Regions from separate parts of the Pseudomonas sp. Marseille-Q5115 genome, predicted to be linked through region 2. Evidence: riboswitches for the same ligand, from Rfam matches in the RefSeq annotation. Region 2 holds a riboswitch; the other holds the start of a gene.
The links. Region 2 has a riboswitch for manganese ahead of mntP (manganese efflux pump MntP). Riboswitches for the same ligand answer to the same signal wherever they lie in the genome.
Positions count from the first base shown of each region.

Region 1 (7,400 bases), on a different contig from region 2:
TCGCCAAGGTAATTACCGAAGCCGGACGGCTCGATGTGGTGATTCACAACGCCGGGCATATGTCCTTCGGCCCGGCCGAAGCGTTCTCCCCGGAGCAGTTCGCGCAGCTGTATGACATCAACGTCCTCAGTACCCAGCGGGTGAACCGCGCTGCGCTGCCTTACCTGCGTCAGCAGGGTAGCGGGCTGGTGTTGTGGGTATCGTCCAGCAGCGCACGCGGGGGCACGCCGCCTTACCTGGCGCCGTACTTCGCCGCCAAGGCGGCCATGGATTCGCTTGCCGTGTCCTATGCCGGCGAGCTGACCCGCTGGGGTATCGACACCTCCATTGTGGTGCCGGGAGCATTCACCAAAGGGACCAATCACTTCGTCCACTCCGGCACCCCTGCCGACCGCGAAAGAGCCGCCGAATACCATAAAGGCCCGTATGCAGGCGTTCCCGAACAAAGCTTGAAAGGCCTGGCCGCCTTGGAGCCTGAGGATGCCGACGTAGCAGACGTGGCGCGTGCCATTGTCGAGATTGTTGGGATGCCTTCAGGCCAGCGCCCGTTCCGCCGCCATGTTGACCCGTCTCAGGACGGCGCGGAGATCGTCAACGCCATGGCTGACCGCGTTCGCGCTGAAATGCTGCGCCGTATTGGCCTGGAAGACCTGCTTCATACCCGCATCAACGCGCCGTCCTACAAGACCCTGGATCAGGAGTGCGACCAATGAGCACGCTCGCCCAAAACAGCGCTTTGCCCGCTTCGAGGTTTCAGGCACAGCTGCGGTTTAACAGCATCACTGCCATCGCCGCGGCTACCGCCGCTGCGGCGGCTGGAGCCAGTCTCGGGCTGGGGTTGCCCGTCTGGGCCATGTTCATTGGCTGGATCGCGTTCTTTTCCACTGGGCACACCATCCGGACCGGTCTGGCCAGTTACGCCGGCGTGCTGATAGGTATCGCGCTGGGCATGGGCGCCGCGATCGTCATCGCCACATTGGGGCCGTCGCTCGGCAAGCTGGCCCTGCCCACGGTGGTTTTTGTAGTTGCCATGCTGGTGGTGTCCCTCAGGGCCGCCCCTGTGATGAACAATGTGCTGGCTTATTTTCTTGGGCTGGTCTCGTTCTTCGCTGCCCATCTGGAGCCTTCGCTGGAAACTGGAGTGCGGCTGGGAGGTGCATCCGCCATCGGGAGTGTGGCGGCCTGGGCCTCGCTGCAGATGCAGCAACGACTGAAGGCGTAGTAGGAACGCAGCAGAGACGGCTGCTGTCGAGAGCAAATCAAATAACGGAAAGCCCGCCAACCGCGGGCTTTCCGTCACTGGCTGCAACCCTCGAAATGGTCATCGTAGTGGCTGCATAGTCATGCGCTAGCGCTTCGACATTTTATGACCCGGTAGAAACCGTGGTAACTAGTAGCTCCGGGAGACGGCAGCGCAGCGCTTCAGCCTGAAGTCCTTTTCAGTGCGCCTTGCACAGGCATCCTCTAGGTCGGTTGCCATCCGGTTGCGTTGAAAGGCACTGATGAGGCCTACGTCGTGCAGGCAACGTAAATAGCCCCTCGCTTCAGCGGCCATTTCCACTGCGTCGGTCTGCTGCGCCGCCGATTCGATGTTAGCGACAAGAGCATTCCACCGCATCATGTCCGCAGAGGTTGATTGGATCGAAGTCATGTAACCCATTCCAATACACCGTTATCCAAGGCAATGTTCATGGGAGGAGATCTACGGCTCAAGAGTTCAGGACCCTTCATCGGAGAACCTGTCTATCTTGCCCCTATCGCGGTACGCTCCGCCTCCCGTGCTTACGCTACGGCGTGATTGGGGTGGCATGTCCAAACGGTCCGGTGACCTAATCTTGAAGACTGTTCTTGTTGTTGACGACGATCCTTTGGTTGCGCTGATGATGTCACAGGCGTTTCTGGACGCTGGTTACAATCCCCTGGTGGCCTATGATGCCGAGAAGGCCTTGGAGATGCTGCGGCTTACCTCGCAGCCCATCGCGTTGATGATCACTGACGTCAGAATGCCAGGAAGTATGGACGGGCTGGAGCTTGGGCACCTAGTTGCCGAACGCTATCCGGACCTTGCCGTTTTGACCATGACCGGCCATGCCCTCGAGGGGAGCCGCGAACCCGTCGGCACCGTGCTGCAAAAGCCATTTGCGATTGACCATTTACTGCATACTGCCAAAAAGATCATCGAAAGCGGTCGTTATTGGCGTGAAATGATGAAAGTCCGGTAGCTTTCCGGGCCTACTCCGCACGGGGTTTGATCAAATCGCTGCCCTGGTTCCGGACGTTGCCTACCGCTCTATCCACCGCGTACCACTCAAAATCAGCCACCGACCGGCTGCGCTCCTGCAACAGGTAGAGCGCTCCGTTGGCAACGGGGCGCGATCCGATGATCCCCGTAACCACCCTAGTTCGCGAAGTGTGCGCTTAATAGTTATGTCATAGCCGGCAGCCCCGTCGACAGGGACCCAGCATACCCCGACGTCCAAATGGTATCCCAGCATATGAGCCACACCCATAGCCAAGCGGCAACTGAGACACTTGTTACCTCAGACTCAGGTACTGAAAGCGACCCGTCGCTATCTTAGGCACTCTGCCGTGTGTGCTGGTTGTGTAGCCATGGCAGCTTCGTGGGGATTCATCTGCAGAGTGGATTGATGTCTTTTTTACATTCACGTCGCTATAGTGGCGCCCCTTGTTGGGGAGTAGCCTGCTCTAGACCTGATCTAGAGCGTTCGTGTCAACATTCTCGGCAGCATGCCGTGGCACGAACACCCTCTGGTTGGCGAGACCGACGATGCATCCATGCTTGAAGTCGGGCGTGTGGTTGTGTCGTTGACTCAAAGCCCGACTGGACGTTAACCGTGAGCCCCATTTCCCTTCTGTTCCTTGCCCTGGCAATGTCCACGGACGCTTTCGCAGCGGCCATTGGTAAGGGCGCAAGCCTCCATAAGACACGCTTTACCGAAGCGCTGCGCACAGGCCTTATCTTTGGCGTGATTGAATCGATCACCCCCCTGGTAGGTTGGGTCATCGGGCAAGCCGCTGCCAAATACGTTGAAAACTGGGACCACTGGATCGCCTTCTTCCTCCTGTTGGCGCTGGGCGTACACATGATCTACAACGGCCTCAAGCACGAGGAAGCAGAGGAAGAGAAGCCCAACCAGCACTCGTTTTTCATCCTGGCCGCGACGGCCGTTGCCACCAGCATTGACGCCTTAGCCGTCGGGGTTGGCTTGGCCTTCGTCAATGTGAACGTCCTGGTTGCCGCCTCGGCTATCGGCGTCGCCACGACGGTGATGGTCACGGTCGGCATGATGCTGGGCCGCGTGCTGGGAACGGTCGTGGGTAAACGAGCTGAGATCATCGGGGGTGTAGTGCTGATGACAGTTGGATCGACCATCCTCTATGAGCACTTGTCTGCGGTGTGATGAATAGCCACGCACGGCAGGGCATGATGGTGTGGTGCGATCATCCGTTCGGATAGCGCCATGAAGACTTATGCGACTCCATCGTGGACAACCCTGGCTGTGTCACCTGCGCAAAGCACTACCTGCAGCCGGGTCATAGCCCGATCGTAAGCAATGCCATAGGGCGGTAACCCTGTTCCTTGGCCTCAGGCGTAACTACCCGCAAGCGGCCCTTCAACACTGAACGCGCAGCAGTGAATGCTGCGCCTACACAAGCCGCGCCTGTCCCTTGCGCCGGAAAATGCACGTATGTCATTCTTTATATAGGTAAGGGGGGTATCGTATGGCTCATTTGGCATCAAACAAAGACGATTTACTCAAGCGCGTCAAACGGATCGCGGGACAGATTCAAGCCATTGAACGGGCGCTGGAATCCGATCATGACTGTGCAAAGACCCTTCATTTGGTGGCCGCCACCCGCGGGGCCATCAATGGACTGATGGACGAAATCATTGAGGATCACGCCAGGGAGCACGTGGCGAACCCTGCACTGAGCGAGCAGGAACGCAATAAAGGCGTCGAGGAACTCTTAGAAGCCATTCGGCGCTACTCCAAGTGATGAACGCAGGCCTGAATATGAACAGCAGTACCCGATTTACACACAAGCACGTCTTCCTCGGATCAACACACGATGAAAATGCAAAACGCACCCTCTGGGTCGTGATGCTCACCGTCGTCATGATGATCGGAGAGATTGCAGCAGGGTACCTCACCGGCTCCATGGCCCTGCTCGCGGATGGGTTTCATATGGCAACCCATGCCGGCGCCCTAGGTATCACTGCCGGCGCATACGCGTATGCCAAGCGCCATGCGTCCAGCGCGCGCTATAGCTTTGGCACGGGTAAGGTGGGTGATTTGGGAGGCTTTGCCTCGGCCCTGATTTTGGGGCTGGTCGCCTTGGGGGTAGGCATAGAGTCCGTGATTCGCTTGCTCCAGCCTGCGGATGTTCAATTTGGAACGGCCATCCTCATCGCCATTGTGGGCCTGGCCGTGAACGTCCTAAGCGCGGTGTTGCTGGGGCACGGTCACCACCATGGTCATGACCAGCACCACCATGACCACGCTAATCACAAGGCCCACCCGCGCACCGATAACAACCTTAGGTCTGCCTACGTACACGTTATTGCCGATGCCCTAACGTCTGTCCTGGCCATCGCCGCCCTACTGGCTGGGCGCTACCTTGGATGGGTCTGGCTTGACCCGGCCATGGGTGTCGTCGGAGCCATTGTGATCGCACGGTGGGCATGGAGCCTGACGAGGGCGACCGCCAGTGTTCTACTGGATGAGACGGACCAGCACGTTGCGGCAGAGATCCGCGAGCTGGTTGAACAGCCTGGCGACGCCGAAATTACCGACCTGCATGTCTGGCGCGTCGGCCCAGGGGCTCATGCCGCCATTGTCAGCGTGCTTGGTGAATCCACCATGGACGCGGATAGCATCCGTGAACGGTTGAAGCCCGTCCACGAAGTCGGCCACCTCACCGTGGAGTATCGAGCCATATCATCTACAGCCTAACTATTTTCCTACCAGGGTCGGTGGCCAACGACCGACCTGCAGGAGCTGGGAAAACCGCCTTTTGCGGGGTTTTTTACCCCGCCAGGGCAGCGCGTCCCCTCATGCTTGGCATTTGGCTTCCAGATAGGCGACAGCTTCTAATAACACACCTCAGAAACACGCCGAGGCTAATCATTCCGCTAGGGGTTTAATCAACCCGCTGCCCGGGTTACGGACGTTGCCCACGGCCCTGTCCACCGTGTACCACTCAAAATCAGCCACCGGCCGGCTCTGCTGCTGCACGATTGCCAGAGCGGCATCGCCCTCCAGCCCCGGCTCTAGCCATGCGTTTGCGGCTTCAGGCCCCAACACCACCGGGCGCCGATCATGAATGTCCACCATGCCGGCATCGCTGGCATCCGTGATGATGACAAAGCCGTCGTCATCATGCGGCTCAAGCCCTGGATGAACCTGAGCCAAGTCGGCGAAGAACATCGGGGGTACCAGGACGCGGCCCTGGGGCCACAGCGATTTGAAGAACTTGACGCTGGCCACCGTCTCGATCCGCGCATTGATCGGATCGGGCCGTTTACCCTTGGCCCAGATGGGCGCCCAGCCCCATTTCACGGCGTCCAGGCGAAGGCCCTTGTCGTCAGCCCGAATCACCGGTGACTTCGTGCTGGGGCCACGTTGTAGCGGTTGATCGGTTCAGACGGCACATAGTCGATCACCAGCTGCCATGGGGCCAACTCACGCAGGTAGTAGTCCATCGCCTCGTACACGGAATAGCGTCCACACATGGTTTGCCTGCCTTTCAGTTGATCGGGCGTGGCACTAGTGCGCCTTTACGGTCCACAGCTGGTCAATCCGCGTCGTGAAACTCTGGCTCATCAACTCTCGCCGCATTCCCCAGTCCGGCGCTATCGGCACCGTGGCTGAGCGCAGCGTACCGCGGCCCCAACGGCCGTTAATCGTGTCCAGCACCTGCATCAGCTGTTCGCATTTTTTCGGCTGCGTCTGGGCGAACAAATCATCGGAGTACTCGCCGGGTTGACGCAGGTCCAGCAACAGCACTTCAGCCTTGCTGTAGCGATAGCCTGGCCTGAAGATTCGCTCCACGGCCTGTGTGGCCGCGTTGGTCATCAGCAGGGTGTCGTGGGCGGGGTAGGGCAGTTCGACCAGCACGCCATTGGCGTATTTGGCCTCGTCCGGGTTGAACATGCCGGTGCGCACGGCAATGCGCATCTTCTTGCACATCGAGCCCTGGGCGCGCAGCTTCTCGGCCGCGCGTGCGGTGTAGCTGGCGACCGCTTCCTTGATCGGGGCCAGGTCGGTCAGCCGCTTGCCGAACATGCGGCTACAGCAAATTTCCTGCTTCGGCGGGTCGGGCTCGTCCAGTTCCAGGCACGGCACGCCGGCGAGCTCGCGGGCGGTGCGTTCCAGCACCACGCTGAACCTGGCGCGCAGGGTCACGGGGTCGGCGTTGGCCAGGTCCATGGCGGAGTGGATGCCCATGCCCTGCAAGTGCGCGTTCAGGCGTCGGCCTACTCCCCACACCTCGGATACGGCGGTGTTGCGCAGCACCCAGTCACGCTTGAACGGGTCGCAGATGTCCACCACGCCGCCGGTTTGCTGTTGCAAGCGCTTGGCGGTGTGGTTGGCCAGCTTGGCGAGCGTCTTGGTGCGGGCAATGCCGACACCGACTGGAATGCCGGTACAACGCAGCACCCTCTCCCGGATAGACCGGCCCAGGGCGGTCAGGTTGCCCGGCTGGCCGGTAAGGTCGCAGAAGATCTCGTCAATTGAATAGACTTCGGCGCCGGCCACCATGCCCTCAATGATCGTCATCACCCGCTCGGACATTTCTCCATACAGCGCATAGTTGCTGCTGAAAGCGACGATGCCATGCTGGCGCAGCGTGTCCTTGATCTGAAAGTACGGCGCGCCCATTTTCACGAAGGGCTTGGCGTCGTAACTGCGGGCGATCACGCAGCCGTCGTTGTTCGACAGCACCACAATCGGCGTTTTGGCCAGGTCCGGCCTAAACACCCGCTCGCAGGAGGCGTAGAAGCTGTTGCAGTCCACCAGGGCGAATACCGGTTCAGGCGTAGGCATGATCGCGCACGCTGTAACGCACTACACCCCAGATGGTCATGTCATCGCTTTCCAGCACGTAGCGTTGGGGGTAGGCGGGGTTTTCGGACTGGAGGATGATTTCGCTGCCTTTGCAGTGCAGCCGCTTGCACACGGGTTCGCCATTGAGCGCGGCAATCACGATGTCACCGTGCCGGGCCTCGCGGCCGCGATCCACGATCACCAGGTCGCCGGAAAACAGGCCGGCGCCGTTCATGCTGTCCCCGTCGATCTTCACCAGGTAGATATGCGGAGCGCGCAGGTCGAACAGCTCATCCAGGGAAATGTGTTTTTCGAGATGGTCCGCCGCCG
Region 1 covers NZ_CAKAKI010000001.1:2,876,353-2,883,752, reverse strand. Annotated here, with positions in the region: gene LG385_RS13260 (SDR family oxidoreductase) at 1-713, shown strand, start outside; gene LG385_RS13255 (DUF1097 domain-containing protein) at 710-1,222, shown strand; gene LG385_RS13250 (hypothetical protein) at 1,391-1,651, opposite strand; gene LG385_RS13245 (response regulator) at 1,836-2,222, shown strand; yybP-ykoY riboswitch at 2,683-2,847, shown strand; gene mntP (manganese efflux pump MntP) at 2,856-3,422, shown strand; gene LG385_RS13235 (metal/formaldehyde-sensitive transcriptional repressor) at 3,745-4,020, shown strand; gene dmeF (CDF family Co(II)/Ni(II) efflux transporter DmeF) at 4,038-4,976, shown strand; partial or broken gene LG385_RS13225 (SOS response-associated peptidase family protein) at 5,148-5,755, opposite strand; gene umuC (translesion error-prone DNA polymerase V subunit UmuC) at 5,790-7,070, opposite strand; gene LG385_RS13215 (LexA family protein) at 7,057-7,400, opposite strand, start outside.
Region 1: it holds a riboswitch for manganese, as region 2 does, so the genes downstream of both, mntP (manganese efflux pump MntP) here and mntP (manganese efflux pump MntP) in region 2, are expected to answer to the same signal.

Region 2 (7,400 bases):
TCAAGACTCGCCAGGGTGAAATCCGCTTTGTGGTGACCTACGGTCTGCACTGCTTCACCAAGGACGGCACCGAGCACAATATTTCCTTCAGTTACGCAGACGGTCGTCATAGCCAGGCGGTGTGCCTGGAGCGGTACGCTGCCTCAAAACACTTGCGCCGTATCATCGAACAGCTCGACCAGGGCGCGCTGCTCTACCACCAGGAAGGCGAACGGTTTTTCACGCTGCATGTGCAAAACAACCTGAATGGGGTCATCGAACCCTACAAGGTCTGCCTGGCCGTATTCCGGGAATACCGCTTGCTACGCATACACGTTACCAGCGCTTATTTTGCACGCACAGGCGAAGGCGCTCCCGGGGTGCCGGTCAACAAAAAAGGCTTCAGTATTTTCAAGGTTGCCCTGGACACGCAGAAAAAGCCCAAAGGGCAGTATCCGAAGGAAGTGAGGAACCGGCACACGCCGTGAGAGAAAGGCGACCCCCTCTCAAGGAGGGGGGTCTCAGCCGCCGCGTTGCGCGCATTGCGACGGGGCAGGACGTTGTTACCTCGCCATGGGCGAACTGAGTAAGCTCAGCAACGGGGCGCAATCCGAAGATCCCTGTAACCACCCTGGTGCGCCACGTGTGCGCCTAATGATTATGTCATAACTGACAGCCCCGTCAACTGCCACTCGAGACACTCCTAGCGTCCGAGAGGGGTGTCTCGCCATGCGACCACACGCTAGCCAAGCGGCAGCTGACACAGCTGTAACCTCAGGCTCAGGTAACTGAAAGCCACCCCTCGCTATGTTAGGCACTCCGCGGCGTGTGCCGCCTTCGTAGCAAAGGAACCCCCCAATGAATCTGCCTAAAGCCGTCTTGCTTACCCTCGCTTTCGGCCTGTCCTCCATGGCCTTCGCTGAAGACGGGGCAGACCGTGTCTTCACACGCGTGGTTGATGCACAGCATACCGTCGCGGCGAAAAAATCGGCCCAGCAAGTGGCCAGTACTGCAACTCAGAAAGAGGAAAACGCTAAGGCGTGCTGCTAACGCAACGGCTCCTGGAGCTTACACAAATGTAATCGAATTGGTGGCGGCGCTGTGACATTGTCCGACGCAATCTCCGATGACCAGCACCCCGTGCCGTTGCCGTATCTGCCTACCTGGACCCTCTCGTATGGACTCAAGAACATCTCGACGTACCTTCGTCAAAGGACTCGCCGCCGCCTCCTCTGTCCAGCGTCCCGACCTTGGAGCGGGCTTCACCGCGCGACGGGCTCTGGGAGTGGGAAAACCAAGGCCGCATGTTCAGGGCGATGCAAGCAGCGGTAGCGCTGCCAGGCAATCAGCCACCGCTGACGGCCTGGCTGGTCCTGGACGTGACCACTCACATGCACTTTTTGGCCGTGCTTCAACGGTGGTTCTGGAGTGTCCTGCTCGCCAGCACGGTGCTGAGCGCTGCCCTTGGCTGGCTGGTGGCGAAAAACGGGCTTCGCCCTCTCGCCAGGGTCACGGGCGGATTGAGCTGCAGGTGGAGAATCCGGGACCTGAAATCGGGCCGCAGCATCTACAGCGGATCTTTGACCGCTTCTACCGGGTAGATCCGGCACGGCGAGAGGGCACCGGGAATGCGGGCCTGGGGTTAGCCATTGCATCGGTCATTGATGCAGGCACATGGGGGCAACATCGCCTGTACGTCGGCAGGTGGAAGAACGGCCTTCATCCTGACGTTCCTTCGTCCTCACCACCCGTAACGCTGGCGCGTTCTGTCGGCTCAGCGGTCCTTGCGTGGTTATGCTCCCGGCTTCCTTGCCGGGAGGCTAGGGCTCAAGCCGCCATGGCCTCACAGGCCTGGGCGCAGGCGTGGCAGGCCTTGGCGCAATTCTGGCAGTGGTCATCGTCGTGCTTACCACACTCATCGCCACAAGCTTTGCAGGCCTTTGCGCAAAGGGCACAGAATTCCTTCGCTAGGGGGCTCTGGCGCGCCATCAGCATTGCCGCGAGCTTGCACATGTCGGCGCAATCCCTGTCCAGCTTTATGCAGTTAGCCATCATTTGAGTATCCTGCTCTTGCAAGCAGGCTGAAGCGCAGCTTTCACAGGCCAGAGCGCAGCGCAGGCATTCCTCAATGCAATCATCATAACCACTGTTCATGAGTTATCTCCGAGGTTGGCGGTCGATTCTCGCGTTTCCATCTACTGCCTTTTTTCCAAGGCACATAGGGTCCGACTCACTCCGGTGGTAATGGGTTTCTAAAGTTTAATTACGTTTCTGTAAGGTTGAGCTCAGGGTTCGCGTCGCTCCATGTGGAGGGGGGGTACACCAGCGGCTCAGATTGATGTTTTTTTTACATTTACGCCGCTATAGTGGCGCCCCTTGTTGGGGAGTAGCCTGCTCTAGGTCCTTGATCTAGAGCGTTCGTGTCAACATTCTCGGCAGCATGCCGTGGCACGAACACCTTCTGGTTGGCGAGACCAACGATGCATCCATGCCTGAAGTCGGGCGTGTGGTTGTGTCGTTGACTCAAAGCCCGACTGGACGTTAACCGTGAGCCCCATTTCCCTTCTGCTCCTTGCCTTGGCGATGTCTACGGACGCTTTTGCAGCGGCCATTGGCAAGGGCGCAAGCCTCCATAAACCACGTTTTACCGAAGCGCTGCGCACTGGTCTTATTTTTGGCGTGATTGAATCGATCACCCCCTGGTAGGTTGGGTGATCGGGCAGGCCGCCGCCAAATACGTGGAAAACTGGGACCACTGGATCGCCTTCGCCCTGCTGTTGGCGCTGGGCGTACACATGATCTACAACGGCCTCAAGCACGAGGAGGCCGAGCAGGAGAAACCCAACCAGCACTCGTTTTTCATCCTGGCGACGACGGCCGTTGCCACCAGTATTGACGCTTTAGCCGTAGGGGTTGGCTTAGCCTTCGTCAATGTAAACGTTCTGGTCGCCGCCTCGGCTATCGGCGTGGCCACGACGGTAATGGTCACGATCGGCATGATGCTGGGCCGCGTACTGGGAACTGTCGTGGGCAAACGCGCTGAGATCATCGGCGGCGTTGTGCTGATGGCCGTTGGGTCGACAATCCTCTACGAACATTTATCGGCAGTGTGATCACATTGCGAAGATCAGTACTTCCCCGTTGGCTGAATCAGACAAATCCCATTGTCAGCGCCGTTTTCGTTCCCTACAGTGCTGTCGTATGAAACGTTACCTGCGGTTCTGCCTCCTGTTCCTAATCAGCATTGCGCTTCCCCTCACTGGGATGGCGGGTGTCCAGGCGCTCACGGAGCCCTGCCCGATGAAGACGATGGGTATGGCGATGGTGGACGACATGGGCATGGACTGCTGTAGCGAAATGAAAAGCCCTGCCGACCATGGTAAGCCGTGCAAACCTGGTCAAGAGTGCAAGACGAGCGGGATGCTGGAAACCTCGGTCTTCAAGCCACCTGTAACGCCAGTCAGCTCTGTATCGGTTGCTCTAGCCAGCGATCCCTCACCCATCCAGGCCCCTTCCGGGGTATGGCGCCCCCCGCGCATTTAATTCCTGTTCGACGTTGAGCCCCACTTTGCTTAGGTGAAGTGGACTGCCTGCACGCGTCTCTTTTCTGCGCGCAGTGGAATCACAGGAATTGTAAACATGAACGTCAAGAGCTATTGCACCGGCTGGCCAGTTGTGGCTGGCCTGGTGGCAAGCGTAATGGCATCGTCGGGCTTGGCTGCCACCCTGACGCTTGATGAAGCGTTGCGACTGGCGGAGATCCACGCGCCCTCGCTTGCCGCACAAGATGCCAACATTCAGGCCGCCAGCAGCGCGGCCGTGCCCGCCGGTGAACTACCGGACCCCACACTGGTGGCGGGCCTGCAGAACTACCCCATTGGCGGCCCGGATCGCTGGAATATCAATAATGATTTCATGACCATGCAGATGGTCGGGATCAGACAGGAGATGCCCAACAGTAACAAGCGCAGGGCCCGTATCGAGGTCGCTAATGCAGCCGTTGAACGCGCTGCTGCGGGGCGCCAGGTTGAGCGCTTGAATGTACGCCAAGCCACGGCAATGGCATGGATCAGTAGCTATTCGGTCGAGCGCAAGAACGCGCTGTTTCAGGACTTCTACAAGGAAAACCAGCTGCTCGCCGAAACCGTCAGGGCGCAGATTGCCGGTGGCCGCGCGCAACCTGCCGATGCAGTAACCCCCAAACAGGAAGCTGCGCGACTCGCGGAGCAACAGGACGACCTTGACCTTCAGAGAACACGGGCGCGTGCGGCGCTCAAGCGCTGGATCGGGGCGGCAGGCCATGACGAACCGGTGGGTGGGCTGCCGGACTGGCCTGCAGGCGCGTCTGGTTATTCCCACAAGCTGCAACACCATCCCGAACTGGCAGCGTTTGCGCCGATGACCCGCGAAGCCCAGGCAAAGGTGCAAGAAGCCATTGCGGAAAAACGCCCGGACTGGAGCTGGGAGCTGGACTATCAGCACCGAAATCGTGAGTTTGGCGACATGGTCAGCGTGCAGTTCTCATGGGATCTGCCGTTGTTTCCGGGCTCCCGGCAGAACCCCAAAATCGCCGCCAGACAGGCCGAACTCAGCCAACTTGAGGCGCAGCGCGACGCCCTGTCCCGGGAGCACGCCGAACAATTGGAAGGCGATTTGGCGGACTACACCCGACTTACCCGTGCCGTGCAACGAAACCGGGCAACCATGGTCCCCCTGGCCGAGCAGAAAGTTGAGCTCAGCCTGGCCAGTTATCGGGCAGGCAAAGCCGATTTGAATAGCGTCATCGCGGCCCGTCGTGAACTCATCGAAGCACGCCTCACGCAGATTGACGTGGAGGAACAGCGGGCCCTGACCAGGGCCCGCCTGTACTTTGCCTATGAAGAGCCAAGCCAATGAACAAGCCATGGAACGTAGTTGTCCTGGTCGGGCTGGCCATGGGACTGGGGGCGGCAGGCGGGTATTGGTTCGCTGGCCAGCGGGGCACCGATCCGTCATTGGCCATCGTTGCGTCTGCACCTGAGGGCTCGAAGGAGCGGAAGGCGCTGTATTGGTATGACCCTATGTATCCCCAGCAGAAATTCGACAAACCGGGGAAGTCCCCCTTCATGGATATGCAGCTGGTTCCTCAATATGCGAGCGGCGCCGAGGATGCGGCTGCCCTCAGCATCGATCCTGGCGTGACGCAGAACCTCGGCCTTAGGCTTGGCGTCGTCACCCGGGGCGTTCTGGACTCCACGCTCGATGTCACCGGTGTGGTGACATTCAACGAGCGTGACGTCGCCGTCGTTCAGGCGCGCGCCAATGGGTTTGTCGAACGGGTTTATGCTCGTGCCCCCGGTGATGTGCTGCCCGTCAATGCGCCGTTGGCCGACATGCTGGTACCCGACTGGGCCGCTGCACAAACGGAGTTTCTTGCCCTCAAGGCCCAAGGTGATGCTGATTTGCTGGCTGCGGCGCGGCAGCGCCTTCGTCTGACCGGCATGCCAGCGACGTTGATCGCCCAAGTAGAGCGCAGTGGCCAGGTCCAGCCTTACCAGACGCTCACCAGCCCGATCGGTGGCGTTCTTCAAGAATTGAATCTACGCGCGGGCATGACCTTGGCCACCGGTCAGACACTGGCCCGCATCAATGGGCTGAGCCGTGTCTGGCTGGTGGTGGCTGTTCCGGAGTCCGAAGCCGGATCAATCATGCCCGGGCAGACCGTTGAGGCCCGCCTCCCGGCCTTTCCGGGGAAGACGCTAACGGGCAAGGTCAGCACGATTCTACCGGAAACCAATCCTGATAGCCGCACGCTTCGCGTACGGGTTGAACTCCCCAACCCTGACGGGCAGCTCAGGCCCGGCCTGACGGCACAGGTGCGCCTGCACCATCCCGGCGAGCCCAGCGTCTTGTGGGTGCCCAGCGAGGCGGTTATCCGCACCGGACGCCGGGCGCTGGTCATGCTCGCGCAGGGCTCAGGCAAATACCGTCCGGTCGAGGTGCAGCTGGGGCAGGAAAGTGATGGCAAGACTGCAATTGTCCAGGGCCTGGAGGAAGGTCAGAAGGTCGTTGCCTCCGGCCAGTTTCTGCTGGACTCGGAGGCCAGCCTCAAAGGCATCGTCGCACCGGCCCAGGATGCCCCACCCCTCGGTACGTCCAAGCCTTTACATGAAGCAGACGGGCAAATTGTCGATATCAGCGACAACGCGGTCACGCTCGCCCATGGCCCTTTCAACACGCTGGGCATGCCTGGCATGACGATGACCTTTCCTATCGCCAACCCAGGCGTGGTGAACAACCTGAAAGCAGGAGACCAGGTGCGAATAGCGGTCAGCCAGACCGACGACGGGCTGGTGGTCGAGCGACTGGAAAAAAGGGGAAACCAGCCATGATTGCCGCCCTTATCCGATGGTCGGTTACCAACCGCTTCCTGGTACTGCTGGGGACGCTGTTCGTGACAGCCTGGGGTATCTGGTCATTGCAGAACACCCCCATCGATGCGCTGCCTGACCTCTCCGACGTCCAAGTGATCATCCGCACCCCCTATGCGGGGCAGGCGCCGCAGATAGTCGAAAATCAGGTGACCTATCCACTGTCCACTACCATGCTTTCAGTCCCTGGTGCAAAAACGGTCCGTGGCTATTCCTTCTTCGGCGACAGCTTCGTCTACGTGTTGTTCGAGGAGGGTACCGACCCGTACTGGGCGCGTTCGCGGGTGCTGGAGTACTTGAGTCAGGTGCAGAGCCGCTTGCCGGCGAACGCGAAACCCGCGCTGGGGCCGGATGCGACAGGTGTCGGCTGGATTTACCAATATGCGTTGGTGGATCGCAAGGGGGGGCATGATCTGGCGCAGTTGCGGGCCTTGCAGGACTGGTTCCTCAGGTTCGAGCTCAAGACCCTGCCCAACGTCGCCGAGGTCGCGACCGTCGGCGGCATGGTCAGGCAGTACCAAGTGCTGCTCGATCCCATCCGCCTTGCCAGCTTGGGGATCACCCAGGCGGACGTCAGCGCCGCCATCAGTAGGGCCAATCAGGAGACCGGTGGCGCCGTGTTAGAAATGGCAGAAACCGAGTTCATGGTAAGAGCCTCCGGTTACCTGAAGACGCTCAACGATTTCCGGGCGATCCCTTTGAAACTGGGGGTTGGCGGTGTACCAATCACGCTCGGCGATGTCGCCACGATCCAGTTGGGGCCTGAACTGCGTCGTGGCATTACCGAACTCGATGGGGAGGGCGAAACCGTAGGCGGCATAGTGGTGCTGCGTAGCGGGAAGAATGCCCGCGAAACCATCGCCGCGGTCCAGGCGAAGCTGGAGGAACTCAAGCGCAGCCTGCCGGCAGGAGTCGAAATCGTCACCACCTATGATCGCAGCAAGCTGATTGACCGTGCGGTAGAAAACCTCAGTCACAAGCTGATCGAGGAGTTCATTGTCGTTGCGCTGG
Region 2 covers NZ_CAKAKI010000002.1:40,530-47,929, forward strand. Annotated here, with positions in the region: gene LG385_RS24000 (hypothetical protein) at 1-467, shown strand, start outside; gene LG385_RS24005 (co-regulatory protein PtrA N-terminal domain-containing protein) at 838-1,029, shown strand; partial or broken gene LG385_RS24010 (ATP-binding protein) at 1,505-1,733, shown strand; gene LG385_RS24015 (four-helix bundle copper-binding protein) at 1,807-2,133, opposite strand; yybP-ykoY riboswitch at 2,352-2,521, shown strand; partial or broken gene mntP (manganese efflux pump MntP) at 2,527-3,092, shown strand; gene LG385_RS24025 (hypothetical protein) at 3,181-3,522, shown strand; gene LG385_RS24030 (TolC family protein) at 3,619-4,875, shown strand; gene LG385_RS24035 (efflux RND transporter periplasmic adaptor subunit) at 4,872-6,350, shown strand; gene LG385_RS24040 (efflux RND transporter permease subunit) at 6,347-7,400, shown strand, end outside.